4 regions of the Cryobacterium sp. SO2 genome follow, and region 3 is predicted to be linked to each of the others. Evidence: predicted binding sites of a transcription regulator. Region 3 holds the regulator's gene; each other region holds the start of a gene.
What was found. The regulator LexA, encoded in region 3, represses DNA repair genes until DNA is damaged. The targets are predictions, from matches to a motif close to TCGAACANNTGTTCGA.
Positions count from the first base shown of each region.

Region 1: BJQ94_RS02675 (Rv2578c family radical SAM protein) is a predicted target of LexA. The motif match lies at 1,691-1,706, and genes of this name have one in related genera.
Region 2: BJQ94_RS12420 (HNH endonuclease signature motif containing protein) is a predicted target of LexA. The motif match lies at 2,064-2,079, and genes of this name have one in related genera.
Region 4: BJQ94_RS16680 (HNH endonuclease signature motif containing protein) is a predicted target of LexA. The motif match lies at 2,809-2,824, and genes of this name have one in related genera.

Region 1 is NZ_CP117849.1:571,728-576,879, forward strand. It holds gene BJQ94_RS02670 (MDR family MFS transporter) at 1-1,232, shown strand, start outside; gene BJQ94_RS02675 (Rv2578c family radical SAM protein) at 1,715-2,812, shown strand; gene BJQ94_RS02680 (ATP-binding protein) at 3,110-4,516, shown strand; gene BJQ94_RS02685 (hypothetical protein) at 4,513-5,152, shown strand, end outside.
Region 2 is NZ_CP117849.1:2,650,972-2,656,123, reverse strand. It holds gene BJQ94_RS12420 (HNH endonuclease signature motif containing protein) at 58-1,869, opposite strand; RNA gene ssrA (transfer-messenger RNA) at 2,406-2,791, shown strand; gene BJQ94_RS12410 (class II glutamine amidotransferase) at 2,884-3,720, opposite strand; gene BJQ94_RS12405 (YbdK family carboxylate-amine ligase) at 3,916-5,064, shown strand; gene BJQ94_RS12400 (ABC transporter ATP-binding protein) at 5,089-5,152, opposite strand, start outside.
Region 3 is NZ_CP117849.1:1,386,814-1,391,965, forward strand. It holds gene BJQ94_RS06330 (methylenetetrahydrofolate reductase) at 1-415, shown strand, start outside; gene metE (5-methyltetrahydropteroyltriglutamate--homocysteine S-methyltransferase) at 412-2,736, shown strand; gene lexA (transcriptional repressor LexA) at 2,808-3,509, opposite strand; gene BJQ94_RS06345 (LysM peptidoglycan-binding domain-containing protein) at 3,803-4,195, shown strand; gene BJQ94_RS06350 (histidinol-phosphate transaminase) at 4,250-5,152, shown strand, end outside.
Region 4 is NZ_CP117849.1:3,541,242-3,546,393, forward strand. It holds gene BJQ94_RS16670 (FUSC family protein) at 294-1,400, shown strand; gene BJQ94_RS16675 (alpha/beta hydrolase) at 1,552-2,727, shown strand; gene BJQ94_RS16680 (HNH endonuclease signature motif containing protein) at 2,845-4,425, shown strand; gene BJQ94_RS16685 (hypothetical protein) at 4,625-5,152, opposite strand, start outside.

The sequences.
Region 1 (5,152 bases), 820 kb from region 3:
CGGTGTACGCGAAGCTGTCCGATGTCATCGGACGCAAGCCGATCCTCCTGTTCGGCATCGGCATCTTCCTGCTCGGCTCGATCCTGTGCGGGTTCGCCTGGAGCATGCCTGCCCTCATCGCGTTCCGCGCCGTGCAGGGCCTGGGCGCCGGCGCCATCATGCCGATGTCGGTCACCATCGCCGGCGACATCTACACGGTGGCCGAACGCGCCAAGACCCAGGGTTACCTCGCCAGCGTGTGGGCGGTGTCCTCCGTCGTCGGGCCCACCCTCGGCGGGCTCTTCGCCGAATTCTCGACGTGGCGCTGGATCTTCTTCATCAACATCCCGCTGTGCCTCATTGCGGCATGGATGCTGCTGCGCACGTTCCACGAAACCGTCCAGCACCGCCAGCACAAGGTCGACTACCTCGGCGCCACCCTGCTGATGCTCGCGCTGAGCGCCCTCCTCCTGGCCGTGCTCGAAGGCGGACAGTCCTGGGCGTGGGACTCGCTGCAGAGCATCGGCGCCTTCACCCTCGGCGGGCTGCTGCTGGTCGCCTTCGTGTTCGCCGAGCGCCGGGCGGCCGAACCCGTGCTCCCCATGTGGATCTTCTCGCGGCGAGTGGTGCTCACGAGTTCGCTGATCGGGCTGGGTGTCGGCGCGATCATGCTGGGTTTGACCTCGTTCGTGCCGACCTACCTCGAGGGTGCGCTCGGGGCCACCCCCATCCTCGGCGGCCTCGCCGTCGCGGCCCTCACCATCGGCTGGCCGATCTCGGCCTCACAATCGGGACGGCTCTACCTGCGCATCGGCTTCCGCACCACAGTGCTCATCGGCATGGCGATCACCGTGCTCGGCACGGCTGTGCTGGCCATTACCGCGTCAACGCCATCCGTCGTCACCGTTGCGCTGTCCTGCTTCGTGATCGGCCTCGGCCTCGGTCTGGTGGCCACGCCGTCGATGATCGCCGCGCAGTCGAGCGTCGGCTGGGACGAACGCGGGGTCGTCACCGGAACCAGCATGTTCGCGAGGTCGATCGGCAGCGCCGTCGGCGTGGCGATCTTCGGCGCCGTCGCCAACGCCATCTACGCGCTGCCCGGCAACCAGAGCCACGACCCCGCGGCGATCACGGCCGCCTCCTCCGCCGTGTTCCTCGCCCTGGTGATCACCGCGGTGGCCACCGTCGCGGCGGCCTTCTACATGCCCCGCACCAAGCCGCTCGGGCTGGAGTCCGTGCCTATCACCCCGTAGCTCAAGCCCCGCGGCTACCGCCCGTAGCTCCCGCCCTAGCTCCCGGCCGTAGCTCCCGCCCCGCCGAGACTGGCCCATTTTCGCTAGTTCTCACCCCTCCCGCACTAGCGATTCTGGGCCAGTCATCGTTGCGCCCCGCGCGCTACCCCGGGACTGGCCCATTTTCGCTAGTTGAGTGGGCCCGGGCACTAGCAAATCCGGGCCACTCCAGCCGTTCCTGCCCACCGTGCTCGTCCCTACTCGCAGTAGCGCGGGTGCCGCGCCGTTGCGCGGGTGGCGCGCCATCGGCACCGGCGGCCCAAACGAGCTGCGCGGGTCAGGCGCCGCAACGCGGGTGGCGCGCCACCCGCGAAGCGGCGCCTTGCCCGCGCACCGCGCCCAGTGACCCCAGCCCCGGTGCACCAGCTCACCCACCCGCCACAAATCACGGATGCCCACCCCGCCCACTTGCATCCCACTAGAACGTGTGTTCGAATTGGTGCATGCGCTGGAGTGAACAGGAACTGACAACCGAGCAGGCCGGGGCACTCCCCGGACTGGCCCGGCTGAACAACCTCGTGCGCAGCGTGCGCACCCCCGAGTTCGACGGCATCACCTTCCACGAGGTGCTCGCCAAGTCCGCGCTCAACCGGGTGCCCGGCCAAAGCGCCATGCCCTTCGGCTGGACCATCAACCCCTACCGCGGCTGCTCCCATGCCTGCACCTATTGCTTTGCCCGCCCCACCCACAACTACCTCGACCTCGACGCCGGCAAGGACTTCGACAACGAGATCATCGTCAAGGTCAACGTGGCCGAGATCCTCCGCAAGGAGCTCGGCAAACCCACCTGGGGCAAGCATCCGGTGGCGCTGGGCACCAACACCGACCCGTACCAGCGGGCCGAGGGTCGCTACCGGCTGATGCCCGGCATCATCGCCGCGCTAGCCGACTCCGGCACCCCGTTCTCGATCCTCACCAAGGGCACGCTGCTGCGCCGCGACCTCGATCTGCTCGTGGAGGCCAGCCAACAGGTCCCCGTCGACCTCGCGATGTCGATCGCCATTTACGACGACGAGCTGCAGCAGGCGGTCGAGCCCGGCACCCCGAGCACCAAGGCCCGCCTGGCCACGGTCACCGCCATCCGAAACAAGGGCCTGGACTGCTCGGTGTTCCTGATGCCGATCCTGCCCTTCCTCACCGACACCCGCGCCCACCTCGACGAGGCCATGCGCCAGGCCAAAGCCGCCGGCGCCACCGGGGTGCTCTACAGCGCGCTGTACCTCAAGCCCGGGGTCAAGGAGTGGTACTTCCAGTGGCTCGAACACGACCACCCCGAGCTGCTGCCCCGCTACCGGGAGATGTTCAAACGCGGCAGTTACGCCCCCAAGGAGTACCGCCAGTGGCTGGCCGGCCGCATCCAGCCGCTCATGCGCGCGCACGGCCTCAGCCACCGCCGCGAAGACCCCGCCACCGGCGGCATCCTCTCCACGGCGCTCACCGATCCACCCGGCACCGCCACCCCTACCGGCACTGATGCGCCGCCCGCCGGTTCCCTCATCGCGGCCGAGCTGCCTCCCGAACTCACCCCCACCCTGTTTTGAGTCGCACCCCTACCCGCGTCCCCGCCGCGGGCCGTGCCGCCCGGTCTGGTCTCGCGGCCCGTGATAAGACCCGCGGCACGTGTTCCAACGCGTGCCGCCGCACCAAACACGTGCAGCGACGGATGCCCCGCCGTGGTTAGCACTCCAACGAGCGCCCGCGCACCTCGCCGCTCCATCCGTCTCATGCCCACCGCGACCCTGGGTTCTGCCCCCACGCGCGCTGGGAGGCGCCACACCCCCAGCCGGGTGGCCGCCGAATCCCGCACACCTGAGATAATCAGAGGCGGAGAGGGCGCAATGTCACTTGGGTTACCCGGCCACCTGGTGCAGGCCACGCTCAGCCGCGCCCTGGCCCGCGCCAGCCACTGGTTCGGCCTTGTCTGCCTGGCCGGCGCGCTGGCGTCGGTGCTGGCGCTGAGCATGTTCCCCGTCACCGACCGGCTGCAGCTCACCGTCGCGGCGATCCTCGGCATGGGCGCCCTGCTCGCGCTCCTCGCCCGCTGGCGCACGGTGCCGCTCACCATCGCCTACCTCGTGCTCGGCGCCGCCTGCACCTACCTGTTCACCGGCGCGGTGCTGGGCATGCCCGGCGTGTTCTCGTCCTCGGACATGTTCCTCATCTCGCTGCCCAAGATGGCCCTGATCATGGTCGGCGGCGCCGGTTCCGGCGCGCTCGTGGGCGTGCTGTGGAGCACCCTCGGGTTCCTCCTCGCCGAGATCGCCGCCACCCTGGCCGTGGCGCAGACCGCCGTGCCCGACCGGCCCGACGTGTTCACCATCGTCACCTACCTCGTGCTCGTGGGCGTGATGCTGCTCGACGGCCTCACCCGCCGCACCGGCCGCGCCGCCCAGCCGGCCATCCACAAGGCGGTGCAAGACGACGAGTCCCGCACCCTGCGCCACGACTTCGACGTGCGGGCGATCGCGCTGATGCACGACACCACCCTCAACCAGCTTGTTTCCGTGGCCCGCGCCAAGCCCGGCCCGCTCAGCCGCGGCCTCGAGGCCGGCATCCGCGAAACCCTGCACACCCTCGCCGACCGCGACTGGCTCACCCACGTCGACGAACGCACCGGCGCCGCGCCCGCCGGCAGCGACGGTTGGTTGGGCAGCGCCGTGTTCCGCGCCATCGACCGCAGCCGAGACCGCGGCTTGGTCATCGACATCACCGGCGACAAGGATGCGCTCGCCCGCCTTGCCCCCGAAAGCGACCGGGAACTCGGCCTCGCCGTTCAACAGTGCCTGGTGAACGTCCTCCAGCACTCCGGCATCGCTTCCGCCGAGGTGGTCATCGACGCCGACGACGAGAACGTGTCGGTGATGGTGCTCGACGCCGGCACCGGCTTCATGGAATCCGAGACCGGCAGCGACCGGCTCGGCCTGCGCCAGTCGGTGCGCAAGCGCATCGAGCGCCTCGGCGGCTCCGTGCAGATCTGGTCGCGCCCCGGCGCCGGCACCTCGGTGCTGCTCACCCTGCCCGCCCCGGCGCCCGCCCCCGCGGTCTCCGCCGAGTTGCCCATTTCCGGACCAGTTGCCCCGGTACAGCAGGGCAACTCGTCCGCGGCGGGGCAACTCGCGGATGCCCTCTCCACCGCCGATGCCCCCACGCTCCGGACCCCAGCGGGCCCCGACACACCTACGACCCCCGGGACCTCGGCCCCGGACGCAGAGCCCGCGACCCCCACTGGCCCGGTGACCCCGTGACCGCCCGCCGCGCCACCCAGCAGCGCCTCGACCCGCTGGGCACCCTCGCCGCCTGGCCGCTGGCGCCGGGCCTCGCCGCCGTGGTGCTCTGCTACTCCGTGATCGCCACCGTGCTGCAGTCCGACCAGGTGCAGAACCCCCTGCTGGCCACCCTCGCCGTGCTCGCCATGGCCGCCGCCGCCGGCACCCTGGTGATCGCCACCCAGCCGGCGCACTCCCCGTTCGGCCGCCAGGCGCACATCGTGATGGTGACCCTGGCCGTGCTCGGTTACCTCTTCGAGGCGCTCAGCCGCTGGGGCAGCAACGAACTCGTGCAAGACGACTTCGGCCCCATCAGCATCGGCCTGCTCCTGCTGGCCCTGGCCCCCTACCGGCCCTGGCGCGAGATCGCCCTCTCCGGCGCGATCGCCAGCGTCATCGCGATCGCCATCACCCTGCCGCAAGCCGGCACCTTCCGCATCGACGTGCCCGTGGCGGTCTACGCCATCGTGTCGGTCGTGCAGATCCTCGCGCCCGCCGCCGCCGGCGCCGCCTACTCCCGCCGGGTCGTCACGTCCATCCTCGCCTGGCAGACGGATGCGCGCCGCGCCATCGTCGCCCGCACCGAGGAGGCCCGCGGCCAGCTGGCCCGGGCCG
Region 2 (5,152 bases), 1.3 Mb from region 3:
GGTCGAGCTTGTCGACGCCGTGCTGAGCCTGTCGAAGTAGACCCCGTGACGTACTGGTCACTCGGTGTGTGGTGGTCTTCGCGTCCGCGGGTCATGCGCCCGATGCTGATTGGGTTTCCGCCATGCGCCGCTCGGGTCGAGCCAGGCTGGTGCCTTGACCTCGGGCATGCCGAGCACCATCCGGATCTGCCACCCACCGGTGCTGAGGGTGTGGTGGTGGTACCAACACAACAGCACCCCGTTGGAGACATCGGTGGGCCCGCCGTCTTGCCAGGACGTCACATGGTGGACTTCGGTCCACTGTGGCGGGCAGTCACAGCCCGGGATGACGCAGCCGCCGTCACGGGCGGTGATGGCCTTGCGTTGTAGGGCTGTGAAGCAGCGTACTTTGTCGCCGAGGGCGAGGACGGCGCCGTTGCCGCCGAAGAAGATCGGCCGGTAGCCGCCGTTGTCGATCATCTGGTTGATCGTCTTCATTGAGATCGGCCCCTCCACCCCGTCGATCCATCCGACCCCGGCCTGGGCGAGGAGGTCCGTGGCGTTCACGTGCACCATCACGGTGGGTGGCATGCCGCCCATGGTGGGGGTGCGGGGGTCCTGGGCGACCTGGGTGAGGATGCCGCGGAGGATATCGGCGCGTTTCTCCCCGCCGGTGCGCTCGTCGATGACCTCGCCAGGTACGAGTTCGCCGGCCTCAATGCGCTGCTGGTCTTCCGCGGAGGGGAACGCGGGGGCGGAGCGGGCGGACTGGAAGGTGTTGAACACGCCCTGCATGATGCCCTTGAGCTCCGGCGTCACCGCGCCGCGCAGGGGGTGGAGGCCGTTGGTGAGTGTGCCGAAGGAGAACGTCGACTTCGCTTCCAGGACGGCTTCGGTGGGCGCGGCGCCGTCGGGGTTGAGGAACGCTTGCCACTGCAGGGCCATGGCGTGCAGAGAATCGACGGAGTAGACGGATCCGTCCGAGTCGCCCAGGCGTGCCACCGGTCCGGTGCAGACCGTGTCGGGGTCGCTGCCATCCGGGTCGTCGCCGGGGTCGGGGGTTCGGCCGAAGATCGACCCGGTTGCGCTTTCGACCAGGGCCGCTTCACAGCCGTGCACGTCGTCCTGGTTCGCATCAAACCGGCCATGCACCGTGTAATCGGCCAGACCCTTCACGATCGTCTCCGCCGCATCAACACCCAACTCGCCCGCCCGAAGTGCCGCGGCGACCACCGGGAACACTGGCTCCAACACCCTGTCTCCGAGCACCCGCGGGCAGACCTTGTCTCCCAGCGCCACCCGTCGCTTCATTTCCGGCACCGACGCGCCCGTCAACCGGGTGAGCAAATCGTTCGCGTGGGAGCAGCCCAACCGCCAGGCCAGGGACTCGCTGCCCAGGAACCGCCGCGACCGATACCCCACCACGCTCGCCGTCGCCACCCGGGCCGCATCGACCGGCCGGCCGGTGCGCTCCACCATCTGCGTCAAAGCGACGACCTCGGGGTCGCTGAGGCCCTCGACGTCGATCGAGTCCATCACTGCCTGCACCGTGCGGGACGCTTCTTCCAACACCTTCAACTTCTCGCCGAACGCCCCGGCGACCACCCGCTGCACTCCGGGCAGCTCGGACGGGTCCCGCCACTCCGGCCGCTTGTCGCCCGGGGCACGGCGGGCCCGGCCGGACCCGGACGCGGAGCCGGATCGAGTGTCGGTGGTGCCGCCTACGGTGGAGTCAGGCGAGGCGGTGATAGCGGGAGTAACCCGGGCCGGACCGGCCAGGCTCGTGTTCCAATCACAGGGCGCATCCGCACCTGAAGACGCAGGGGGAGCGCCTCCCGCTGCTGCTGCATTCTCAGATGCTGTGGAACCACCTGCCAGGTCTTCGTCCATACCTTCATTCTCCCACGAATGAGAGGCTTATGCGAGGATATCTCATGTTATTCACAGGGCAATCTCGCGGATCTATCCGGCTTGACCCAGCGGAGGGCGACGCACGTTTAAGAGGAAATAGGCCGCAAAATAGGACGTTCTGGCCGATTCCGTCCTCATAAACTCACTATCTCCTCATAAAGTCACTTTCTCCTCAGAACGTGACTTCGACTAATACCCAGCTGCTCTGAGGCCGGGGCGCGGGGTCTCGACAGGCTCGACCAGCGGATGGGGGGGGCTTGAGGGGCAGGGTCGCGGGGTCTCGACGAGCTCGACCAACGGATGGGCGCGTTTTTGAGGCCGGGTCGCGGGGTCTTGACGGGCTAGACCAGCGGACCCAGCGGACCTGGCTACCGCCTCGCGCTCAAAGTGATGTATCCTGAAAGGCCGTAGTGGTGGGCTGAAATGTTCGCCACTGCGGTCTTGGAAACTCAACAGCGTGTGACAACAACCGCGTATCGCTCAGGTTCATAACGGACCAGGAGCTGCGTGAACATGGGGATGATCGGTTTCGACATTGCCTGCGTAACTGTGAGAAGCGGGTCGAGGATGCAGGGTTATCTCGTAAACGATCTCTGCAAAACAATAAGTGCCAATTCAAACCGCACTGTCTCGCGTTCCGCTTTCGCCCTCGCGGCCTAAGTAGAACCACATTGAGACCGTCAGACCGGGAATGCTCTCTACTCGGATCCTGACGTCATTTAGAGAGATTGCTCCTATCCTGAGCCTCGGGGTATAGGGGGACTTAAACGAGGGCTGGGCTCGTCGGAGTAGGTGCCAGTGGCAAATTCCGGAGCCGAGTAAAACGTCTTCACTGGATACACCCGTAGAAGAAACATGACCACAGCAATGGACCGGGGTTCAATTCCCCGCATCTCCACCATTGGGTTGTTGCCACACGCTGCTGACAACACACGAAACGCCACCCTCCGAGGTGGCGTTTCCTGTATCTCCCGCGCCAGTGCGCTGGTGCTCTCAGCCGACCAGGAACGGCTGGTGGCGGTACCCATCGGGGTCGATCGTGAGGGCTGAGGACTCCGGCACCTCGACAAAGGCACCGGGCAGGTCGTTGAGCGGTTCGGAGACCACGACCTTGGCCCGGTCGCCGAAGGCCGCGAGGCGCTCCTGCTCCGGGTACATCTCCCGCAGGGTGGGGATGTCTGCCGAGTGGAACAACGAGCGCGTGCGGCCCTGGGATGAGTAGCGAAATGCCCAGAGCGTGGTGCCATCCGACACGGCGACGGTGCCCTGCCAGGGGAACTGCACGTCCTGGGAATGCCCGACGGACTCGACCATGCGTATCGCGCGCCCGATGGCGTCGATCGGGTCGTCACGGAGCCCCAGGCTGAGGGCGAGATGGAAAAGTACCTCGGAGTCCGTCGTCCCGAGCACGTTCGGGTACAGTTCGGGGTCGATCGCCAGGGTGAGGTCTCGGCGCAGCTGCCGCCAGCTCGCGATGGCTCCGTTGTGCATGAACATCCAGTTTTCGAAGCGGTACGGGTGGCAGTTGGTCTGCTGGATCGGGGGCGCGGTCGCCGCGCGTACGTGGGTGAAGAAGAGTGGGCTCTCGATCGCCCGGCTGAGTTCGCGCAGGTTCGCGTCATTCCAGGCCGGTTCGATGCTGTGGAAGAGCGCAGGCGCCGTACCCGCCGGGGCTCCGGTGGGATACCAGCCGAAGCCGAAACCGTCACCGTTCACGGTCTCGGCCCCGAGCGGGGAATCCAGCGATTGCGCGACGATCGAGTGCTTTGCGTCGAGCACGATCTTCGAGGGACGCAGCGGTTCCCCGATATAGGCCAGCCATCTGCACATCCGTACCTCTCCGATCCGGCACGCCTGCGGCGACGCGCACGCGACCATAATGCACCTCCCTCGGGCCAGCGCCCAGATCGCTGTGCACATCCTTCGACCCTCCTGACAGCCCTTGACCGGCGGAGGGGATGGAGTGCAAACTCGTCCCAATCGGATTCACACCGTCGTGATCGGGCGGTGACGGGAGAGGTCATCGTGGCTACGTTCGGCATCGAAGAGGAGTTCCAGTTCCTCGATCCTGAAACCCTGTGCCCAGTGGATGCGGGCGCCAGGGTTTTCGACACGCTCTCGGCCACGGTCAAGTGGCGAGACGTCACGCACCGGGAGTTCTTGGCCTCGCAGATCGAGCACGCCTCGGCCGTGTTCGAGCGGATAGACGACGCCCGTGCGGCCGTCGCGGGGTTCCGCCGTGCGGTGGCGATACGCGCAGCCGAGCTGGGAGTCGTGGTGGCGAGTATCGGCACCCCGCCCGACACCACCGAGTTCCCCTCGATCACCGACACCGAACGCTACCGACACATCGTGCGCACCATGGACGCCGTGATCGCCGACCACCAGGTGAGTGGTCTGCACGTACACGTGGGCATTCCCAGTCGGCAGGCCGGTGTGGTCGTACTCAACGCGGTGCGGCCCTGGTTGCCCCTTTTGACGGCGATCGCGTCGAACTCACCCCTGTGGCGAGGGCAGGACACCGGGCACGACAGTTGGCGCACTGTGCTGCTGCGCCGGTGGACGACCTCCGGTTGCCCGCCCTCGTTCGTCGACGCCGCGGACTACGACCGGCGGATCGCCCGCCTGTTGGGCATCGGCGGCACCGTCGACCTGGGCGTGATCATGTGGGATGTGCGCCTCTCCGAGCACCTGCCCACGATCGAGTTCAGGATGGCGGACGCGCAACTCGACACGCAGACCACCCTGTTCATCACCACACTGTGCCGGGCGCTGGTGGCGCACTCGCTCGCAGTCCCGAACGCGCAGAGCGCCGCGGCGACGGCATCCGCCGAGATGCCGTCAGAGCTCCTGTCGGCCGCGCTGTTGCACTCTGCTCACTTCGGGATGCGCCACGAGGTGTTCGATCCGCTGGTCGGGGCGTTGGCCCCGGCGCACGACTGCCTCCGCAGGCTCCTGCGGCTGGTCGAGCCCGAGCTCGTGCAACTGGGTGACCTGGAGCTGGCGGCGGAGGCGGTGGCGCGGCTGGCGGTGGACGGCACCGGCGCTGAGCGGCAGCGGGCGGCGTTCAGCCGCGGCGGGCTGCCCGGGCTGCGCCGATTGCTCGCCGCCACGGTGTCCCTGCCGCGCGGCGACGAGAAGATGGCCGTGACGGTGGGATCGATTCTCGGCTGAACCTGTGGCTATGCAGGTCGTGGCTCAGGCCGGCCTGTGCACGGGGTGGGGCAGCCGGGTGTCAGCGGGAACCACCAGGGGAGTGCCC
Region 3 (5,152 bases):
GCTCTTCTTCCACGCCGACCACTACCTGAGCTTCATCCAGCGGGCCAGGGAAGCGGGGGTCGAGTTCCCGATCCTGCCCGGCATCATGCCCGTCACCAGCCCCAGCCGGCTCCGGCGCATCCTCGAGTTGTCGGGGGAGGACCTGCCCAGCGACCTCTCGATCCAGCTGGAGGTGGAGCCCACCGCGGAGGGCCAGCGCGAGATCGGCATCAGCCACGCGGCCACCCTGGCGTCGAAGCTCGTCGCCGGCGGTGCCCCCGGCCTGCACCTCTACGCCTTCAACCAGCATGCGACGGTGCTGGCCGTGCTCGAGCGCGCCGGTGTCCTGCCGCGTGTCGGCGCACCGGCGACCCCGTCAACCAGCCCCACCGGCATCCCCACTGCCGGCACTCACCCCACGAAGGACAAGCGATGACCACGACTGACATCCCCGCGTTCCCCACCGGAACGATCCTCGGCTACCCACGGATCGGGCGCCGGCGTGAACTGAAGAAGGCAATCGAGGCGTTCTGGGGCGGCCGGATCGACGCCGCAGAGCTGGAGGCCGCCGCCGCCGGGCTGCGGCGCGCCACCCGGCAGCGGCTCGCCGGGCTGGGCCTGGGACGCAGGGACTCCTCGATCCCCGAGAGCTTCTCCTTCTATGACCAGGTGTTGGATGCCGCCGTCACGGTCGGCGCCATTCCTGCCCGGTTCGCAGACCTCGTCGATGCCGACGGCCACCTCGACCTGGCCGGGTACTTCACCCTGGCGCGCGGGGCCGGCGACAACCTGCCGCTCGAGATGACCAAGTGGTTCGACTCCAACTATCACTACCTGGTGCCCGAGATCGGCCCGGAGACCCGGTTCCACCTGGCCAGCGACCGGATCGTGCGGGAGTTCGAGGAAGCCGTCGCCGACGGCTACCTGACCCGCCCGGTGATCGTCGGCCCGGTGACCTTCCTGCTCCTGGCCAAGCCGAGCGACGGGGCCCCGGCGGGCTTCCATCCGCTCGACAGGCTCGCCGACCTGCTGCCGGTCTATCAGGACCTGATCGAACGCCTGGCCGTCGCCGGTGCCGAGTGGGTGCAGCTGGATGAGCCCGCCCTCGTCAGCGAGAGCATCGACATCCCGCGGGAACGCACTCTCGCCGCCGTCGCCCAGGCCTACGCGGCTCTCGGCGGCCTGGACACCCGGCCGGGCCTGTTCGTCGCTGCGCCCTACGGCAGCCTCGACGATGCCCTGGCCGTGCTGGCCACGGCTCCTATCGAGGCCATCGGCCTCGACCTCGTGCGCGGCACGGTGCCGGCTGCCGTCCCCGGGCTGAAGGACAAGACCCTCGTCGGCGGTGTCATCGACGGGCACAACATCTGGCGTGGTGACCTCGCGGCGGCGTTCGACCACGCGCGCCGGCTGGAAACCCTGAGCCCGAACGTTGCGGTCTCCACCTCCACCTCATTGGTGCACCTGCCACACGACGTCGCCGACGAGACCAAGCTCGGTCCCGAGTTGGCCGGCTGGCTGGCCTTCGCCGACCAGAAGATCGGCCAGGTCGCCACCCTCGCCCGGGGCCTCGCCACAGGACGGGAGACGATCCAGGCCCATCTGGATGCGGCGACCGCGTCGCTGGCCTCCCGCCGGGTCTCACCCGGCGTGCGCGACGGCGCCGTGCGCTCCAGGCTCGAGATCCTCACGCCGGCGGACTTCAGCCGCGGCGACTACGAGTCCAGGGTGGCCGCACAGGCGGCCGTGCTCGACCTGCCGCCGCTGCCGACCACCACCATCGGCTCGTTCCCGCAGACCGGCGACATTCGTCGCGCCCGGGCCCGCCTGGTGGCTGGGGACCTCTCCCCGGCCGACTACCGCGATGTCATGCGCGCCGAGATCGCCCGGGTCGTGCAGCTGCAGGAGGACCTCGGTCTGGACGTGCTGGTGCACGGCGAACCCGAGCGCAACGACATGGTGCAGTACTTTGCCGAGAACCTGGACGGTTTCGCCGTCACGGAGAACGGCTGGGTGCAGTCCTACGGCACCCGGTGTACCCGACCGTCGATCCTCTGGGGTGATGTGTCCAGGCCCCGGCCGATCACGGTCGAATGGTCCAGCTACACCCAGACCCTCACCGAGAAGCCCGTCAAGGGCATGCTCACCGGACCGGTGACCATCCTGGCCTGGTCGTTCGTGCGCGACGACCAGCCGCTGGGCGAGACCGCCCGCCAGGTGGCCCTGGCCCTGCGCGATGAGATCGGCGACCTGGAGGCCGCGGGCATCCGGGTGGTCCAGGTGGACGAGCCCGCCCTGCGCGAACTCCTGCCGCTGAAGAAGAAGGACCACGCCGACTACCTCGACTGGTCGGTCGGATCGTTCCGGCTCGCCACGGCCGGGGTCGCCGACCAGACCCAGATCCACACCCACCTCTGTTACTCCGAGTTCGGGGTCGTGATCGACGCCATCCGCAACCTGGACGCCGACGTCACCAGCATCGAGGCCGCCAGGTCGAAGATGGAGGTCGTCACCGACATCCAGGCGAGCGGCTTCGACCACGGCATCGGCCCGGGCGTGTACGACATCCACTCCCCGCGGGTGCCGGGCGTGCCTGAGATCACCGAACTGCTGGAACGGGCGCTCGAAGCGATCCCAGCCCGGCAGGTGTGGGTGAACCCGGATTGCGGGCTGAAGACCAGGGGGTACGCCGAGACCGTCGACTCGCTGCGCAACATCGTCGACGCCACGCGGGCGGTTCGCGCCACGCTGGTCTGACCGATGCCGCGTTAACGCACCAGGCCCGGCCCCTCGCGGGGCCGGGCCTGCTCTGTGCTCGTGCTGCCGGACTAGACCGAGCGCAGCACCGCGACGACCTTGCCCAGTACCTCGGCGTAATCGCCCAGGATCGGCTCGAAGTTGGTGTTGCGGGGGAGTAGCCAGGTGTGGCCGTCGCGCTGGCGCAGCACCTTCACGGTGGCCTCGCCATCGAGCATGGCGGCCACGATCTCGCCGTTCTCCGCGGTCTTCTGCTGTCGGATGACCACCCAGTCACCGTCGCAGATGGCCGCGTCGATCATCGACTCACCGACGACCTTGAGCATGAAGAGTTCACCCTTGCCCACCAGCTGGCGGGGGAGCGGGAAGATCTCGTCGATCTGCTGGTCGGCCATGATCGGGATACCGGCGGCGATACGACCGACCAACGGCACCATCGCCGCGTCACCCACCTGGATGCCGGACTGGTAATCGTCGGCAGCACCGGGTGTGACCTCGTCGGTGGACTGCGGCAGCTCGATGAGGACTTCGAGGGCACGCGGCCGGTTGGGATCACGACGCAGGTAACCGCTCAGCTCAAGCTGGTTGAGCTGGTGGGTGACGCTCGAGAGCGAGGACAGGCCCACTGCGTCACCGATCTCCCGCATGCTCGGCGGGTAGCCCCTGTCGCGCACTGAGCGCTGGATGACGTCCATGATGGCGCGTTGTTTGTCGCTCAGGCTCTTGCGGCGCCGGGTGCCGCCCTTATCCCGAGGTGTGCTCTCCTGTGCCACGTTATCGCTCCTCTGCTTGTCGGTTCCGGGTGGGTGCATCTGACGCAGCCGGATCAGGTCAGGGATCACGTCAGAAGGAATGTCGGTGGTGTCTGTTTGAGTACTGCTACCCGATCGAAACTGTAGCCAAGGGGCTCGGAATCGTAGACAGGTATTCGAGTGTGTTGCGAAATCTGTTTCCATAATATCCGGAAACAGGGTTGCTTGTTCGAACACTCGAAGATATATTCGGAACATAGATTCGCATCCGGCCCTCCCGGCCGAGGGCCGGATGCGTTACCAGGAGGTTCGACATGAGCGCAGCATACGCAGTGAAGCCCGGCTCGATAGCCGTGCGTCCTTCCATCGGCCACGCGGCAGCCACCGGCGTGCCGCGCACGCACCTGCGGCTCACCCGCCGTGGTCGCGTTGTTTTCACCACGCTCGCGGCCCTGCCGCTGGTTCTGGGCTCCATCGCCGTCGCCGTCAACGGCGGCGTCGCTGCCGCGGAGGGCACGGCTGGCGTGGGCGCCGCGGCGTTCGAATACGTCACGATCGACGCCGGTCAGTCCCTCTGGGAGCTGGCCGAGTCCATCGCACCCAAGCAGGACCCGCGCGACGTGATCGCCGACATCGTCAACCTCAACCAGCTCTCCTCCGAGGCCGTTGAGCCCGGCCAGCGTCTCGCTCTGCCCGCCTCCTACTAGCCGTCGCCTGCTGCCCCGAAAGCGGGCGCCCACGGCGCAACTAAGCTTGTTCGGGTGACCAGCCTCAACGACCTGCCCCTCCGCGCCAACCTTCGCGGACAAATCCCCTACGGCGCACCGCAGCTGCACGTGCCGGTGGCGCTGAACGTCAACGAGAACACCCACCCGATCCCGCCGGCCGTCGCCGCCGACATCGCGCAGGCCCTCGCCGAGGCGATCCTCACCGTGAACCGCTACCCCGACCGGGAGTTCACCCAGCTGCGCGAGGACCTCGCCGGCTACCTCGGGCACGGTCTCACCCTCGACAACATCTGGGCCGCGAACGGCTCCAACGAGGTGCTGCAGCAGGTGTTGCAGGCCTTCGGCGGACCGGGACGTTCCCTGCTCGGCTACGCGCCGACGTACTCCATGTACTCGATCCTGGCGTCCGGCACCGATACCCGGTGGATCCCCGGCGGCCGGGACGCCGACTATGAGCTGAGCCCGGAGACGGCCGTGCGCTGGGTGAACGAGACCACGCCGGACATCGTCTTCCTCTGCTCCCCGAACAACCCGACCGGCACCCCGCTGTCGCTGGAGACCATCGCGGCCGTCTACGACGCCACCGATGGAATCGTCGTGGTCGACGAGGCCTATGCCGAGTTCGCCCCGGTGGGAACCGAGAGCGCCCTCAGCCTCCTGGCCGGCCGCCCGCGCCTGCTGGTGTCCCGCACCATGAGCAAGGCCTTCGCCTTCGCCGGCGTGCGGGTGGGCTACCTGGCCGCCGATCCGGCGGTCACGGATGCGCTCCGCCTGGTGCGCCTGCCGTACCACCTCTCCGCGCTCACCCAGGCGGCCGCCGTGGCGGCGCTCGCGCACACCGGGGAGATGCTCGCCATGGTGGACGACATCAGGGTGCAGCGTGACCGTCTGGTCACCGAACTCAGCGCGCTCGGCTTCTCGCCGCTGCGCAGCGGC
Region 4 (5,152 bases), 1.9 Mb from region 3:
CGTTACCTGATCGAGCCCCAAAAGTCACGGATGACTTTGTCCCCCAATCGACAGCGCCAGGTGGTGCCGGACCCCCTCCTGGGCCTCTGCGTTGAGCAGAACGGCCGTGCTCGTCACTGCATCACTGTTCCGGTGTCCTCTATATAGGCGCTGGTGGGCGCATCCATCGCCGAGTGCCGAGGTGGGATCGTGTCGCGATTCTCTTCCGCGGGCAGCCGACCGTATCGGCGGGACATTGATGAGGCGGGGCGCGTGGATTGGGCGGAGCGGCTTTGATCGTGCACAATCGGTCAATGCCTTCAGCCGACCTCTCCCTGCGCAAAACCGGCGGCCAGCTGAAGACGTTCGTCTGGCAGCCGCGTCTGCTGCAGGCCGTGAAGACCGCCGTCGCGGTGGCGATCGCCTGGAAGCTCGCCCCGCTGATGCCGGGTGTCGCAGACGCGTACCCCTATTACGCGCCGCTCGGGGTGATCGTCGCGAGCTTCCCGACCCTGATGGGGTCGATCACGAACGCCGTGCAGACCCTGGCCGGGCTCGTCATCGGTATATGCCTGGCGGCCGCGGTGATCATCTTCAGCGAACCGAGCCTGCTCACGGTCTCCCTCGTGGTGGGAATCGGCATACTGTTCGGCGGCATCCGCCAGCTCGGCGCCGGCCGGGAATACGTGCCGATCGCCGGACTCTTCGTGCTGATCGTCGGCGGTCCGAATGCGGACGGCTACTCGATCGGGTACGTCTCGCAGATGACCCTCGGCATCGTGGTGGGCCTCGCCGTCAATCTGCTGGTCGCGCCGCCGTTGCGAGTGACCGCCGCGGTGAAGGAGTTGTCCGGGCTGCGCGGTGCGCTCGGGCTGCATCTGGGCTCGCTGGCGGATGCGCTCGACGCGAGCTGGCCACCCGCGGAAGGTGAGTGGTCCACGCAGGGTCAGACCCTGGCGGGCACTACGGCGGCGGTGCGCCGCACGTTGGCCGACGCCGACGAGAGCCGTCGGATCAACCCGCGGGCACGCATCCGGCCACACGACCTGAGGACCGACTACGACGACCTGGCGGCGCTGGAAAACGTGACCTTCTATGTGCGCGACCTCACCGACGTGCTCGCCGGGGCAGCCTGGGGCACGCCGGTGCCCGTTGAGCTGCCTGACCTGCTGCGCCCGCCGCTGTGCGCCGCCGCGCGGGCGACGGCCGCCGTGGTGACCGAATGGGACACGGGCTCGACGAGCCTCGCCACACTGCAGACGGCCGAGGATGCCGTCGCCGCCGTGACCCAGGCGATCCACGACCACCGGGAGCTGGGCGCGGAAGCCATCGTTGCGGCCAGCGCGGCCACCCTGGACCTGACCCGGATGCTCGCAGCGCTGCGCCCGGGGATCGTGCGCGACGCCCCCGCGCCTGCCTGAGTCCTTCGCGCGACCTGGCCGGCGGCCTCAGGCGCTGGTCAGGGATTTTCCACGACGCGCCCGGGCTCACTCGGGAGCCCGCCGATTAGCGGGCCCGGCCCCGGCGATCTATTCTCGGGAGTACCCGCACCCAGCGCATTCAGGAGCATCAGTGAGCACCGGTCGCCGCACCATCGGACTAGGCTCCCGACGCTTTCGCCTATTCTTCGTCGCCTATGCCGTCGGCCTTGCCGTCGTGGCAACCACACTGCTGTCCGGATTCCACTGGAATCTGCGCCCCGTGGCCCCCGCGCAGGCCGGCGGCACCGCGAGCGAGGTCGATACAACGGCCGTGGTCGGCATCCGCACCTTCGTGGCGCCCGGTGATGCTGTCATCGACGAGGACGTGGTCTATGCCACCGAGCCGGACGGCACCCAGCTGACCCTGGACGTGTGCTCCCCCGCGGGCACCGTCACACCGGCCGCCGACGATGCGGCCACTGCGGACGGGGCTGTGGACGACGATCCCGCGGCGACGCCGTCGGCGGATGCGAGCGCGGACGGCTCCGGCGCGGACGCCAGCGCAAACCTGGAGGCGGGCACGGGCACGGCTGCCGATGCCGGCGCTCTCACCGAGACACCCGTCGAGCCCACGTTGCGTCCCGCTGTGATCTCTGTGCACGGCGGAAGCTGGGCGCGCGGGGACAAGGCCAACAGCGACTGGCGCAATGTCTGCGAGTGGCTGGCGTCCGAGGGATTCGTGGCCTACTCGGTGAACTATCGCCTGGTGCCGCAGGTCAGCTTCCCCGCCGCGATCGACGACGTCGGCCGCGCCGTGGAGTGGATGCGCGCCAACGCCGGGACCTACGGCATCGACCCTGACCGCATCGGCGCGTTCGGCGGCTCGGCCGGCGGCAACCTCGTGACGCTCCTCGGCACCCGCGGTCGCGGATCGCTCACGGAAGGCAGCAGGGTCGCGGCCGTCGCCGAACTCTCCGGGCCGGTCGACCTCAGCTATGAGGGCATCGTCGTCTCAGGCGGGTCGTCGGGCCTGGAGCAGATCGCGCTCGACTATCTCGATTGCTCCTCGCTGCTGGACTGTCCGGCCGTCGACGACGCGTCGGCCGTCGACTCGCTTGACCGCACCGACCCGCCGGTCTTCATCGGCACCTCGACCGAGGAGTTCATCCCCCTCAGCCAGTCGACAGGCTTCGCGGAGGATCTCAACCGACTGGGGATCAACAACCAGCTCGTGACCGTGCCCGGCAACCTGCACTCAATCGGAATCCTGGATGCCGCCATGCGCGGCGAGGTCGCGGCCTTCCTGCACGAGCATCTGGGAAGCTGACCGCACGAGTGGGCTCACCACCCGCACCGTCACCGAGCCGGCAAAACAGGTCAGAAATCTTCTCCACAACCTTGTTTCTGCCCAGACAAACGTTCGGTGTTGAGTTATTCTCAATGCATGTCCACCATCGCAGATCCCTTCACCTCCGGCCCGGTGCTTTCCAGCACCGGGCCCGGTGTGGTCGCGGCTGCGGATTCCCTGATGGCGGCGGTTTCCGCGGTCGACAAATTGGGCTCGTGCAGTGCAGACTACGACGCGCTGAGCGATGCGGAACTACTGGCCGGGCAACGGGATCTGGCGCGGTTGCGGGGCCTGGTGGAGACCCGGTCGGTGTGGCTGGCGAAGACCCTCGCGCACCGGTCGAGGCGGGAGCTGGGCCAGGAGGGCTTGGCAGCCCGGCAGGGTTTCCTCTCGCCGGATGAGTTGATTCAGGAGATGACCGGGTCGACCCGGCAGGATGCCCGCAAGCTCGTGGACGTGGGCCGGATGCTCGGCGATGCCGAGGCCGCGCAGGAAGCGCAGGCCGCGCGCGCGGCCCAGGCGGAGGACGAATCGGCCATCGCACCGGGTCTGTTCGATGAATTCACGCCGCTCGAGGAGCCGGTGGCCCTGCCGTGGCACGCACCGATCTCCGACGCCGTGAGCACCGGGGCCCTCTCGGTCGCGGCCGCGCACGCGATCCGAACCGGCCTGGGCGACATCGATTCCGTCGTCACCGGCCAGACCCTCGCCGACGCAGTGCGCACACTCCTGGAGGAGTCCCGGCGGATGAACGTGGACGCGCTGCTCAAGCGCTCCCGGCGGATGCGGGACTCACTCGACGAGGCCGGCATCGCCATCCGGGAGCAGAAGGCCTGGGACGACCGCTACCTGCGGGTCTGGAAGACCCCGGCCGGGCAGGTGCACATCCACGGCTTGTTCCCACCGGAGCAGGGCGAGTTCATCGTGTCGGTGTACGACAGCCTCACCGGCCCCCGCCGCGGCGGCGTGAGATTCGTCGACCCGGACCGGGCCGCGTGGGCCAAGGCCGTGCAGGACGACCCGCGCAGCACCGAACAGATCGCCGCCGACACCTTCATCGACCTCCTCAAGGCCGGCGCCGAGGTCAACCCCAACCGGATGCTCGGCGGCCGCACCCCCGCCGTGCGGGTGCTGACCACTGAACCCGACCAGCGCCCCGTCAGGCGCCCCGCGCCCGCACCCGTAGCAGCGAGTGCGCCGGAACCAGACGACATCCTCGTGGCGATCCCCGACGGCACCGGCCACGGCTACATCGAAGGCAACCCGGCGCCGGTGTCAAAGGAGAGCATCGACCGATTGATCTGCACCTCAGGCACGGTCGAGGTCGTCTTCGACACCGACGGCCAGCCGCTGAACCTGGGCCGGGAGGAGCGAATCTTCAGCCAGGCGCAACGGCTGGCCCTGGCCGCGCGCGACGGCGGCTGCAGGTGGGGCACCTGCGACCGGCCGCCCTCCCAAACCGAAGCCCATCACCTCGAACACTGGGCCCGCGACCACGGTCATACCGACATCCGCCTGGGCATCCTGCTCTGTCCACCACACCACCGCCTCCTGCACGCCCAGGGCTGGCAGATCTTCGAACATCACGGCCGATACTGGTCGCGGCCACCGGCATCCGTCGACCCCGGCCAGGTACTCATCGAACTACGCAGCAACAGCCCCACCGCACCCAGATAACGGGCAGGGGCGCGACACATGCAGGGCGGGTCGCCAGGGCGGGACAGCAGGTCGTAGCGGGCTCCGGCGGCTGGTGCGATACTGCCTCCACCTGCCGGATACCGGCTATCACTCATACCGAACCCGGGGTGCGAAACGGCATGAATCTGACGTCGAACGGTCGCACCGGACACCATGGTGGGTACGCACGCCGACTTCGTCAGCTCGGGATCGGGAGCCTGCTCGTCGCCGGCTCGGTCGTGCTCACGGCGGGTGCACCCGCAGGCACTCCCGGCCTGGCTCCGACAAGTGCGACCTCTCTAGTTGCCGGGCCCGCAGCCGCGCCCACACCAACGCCCACTCCCACTCCCACTCCCACTCCCACTCCCACTCCCACTCCCACTCCCACTGCAACGCCTCCGACCGCGGCTCCTGGGACACCGACACCGACGTCCTCGGCACCGGGGGCCTCCCCCACGCCCACGAGCCAACTCCCGTCCACGCCGACACCGCCGGCCTCCACTCCCTCACCCTCAGCCACGTCACTGCCGACAGCCCCCTCCTCGCCCACATCAACACCGACACCGACACCGACGCCGAAACCGACGCCGAATAGTCCGCCGACCCCGACCCCGACCCCGAAGCCGACGTCGCCATCGCCGTCGCCATCGCCGTCGCCGTCGCCGTCCACGGGGACACCGACGCCCACCGGCACGCCGACGCCCACTGCGACACCGACGCCATCACC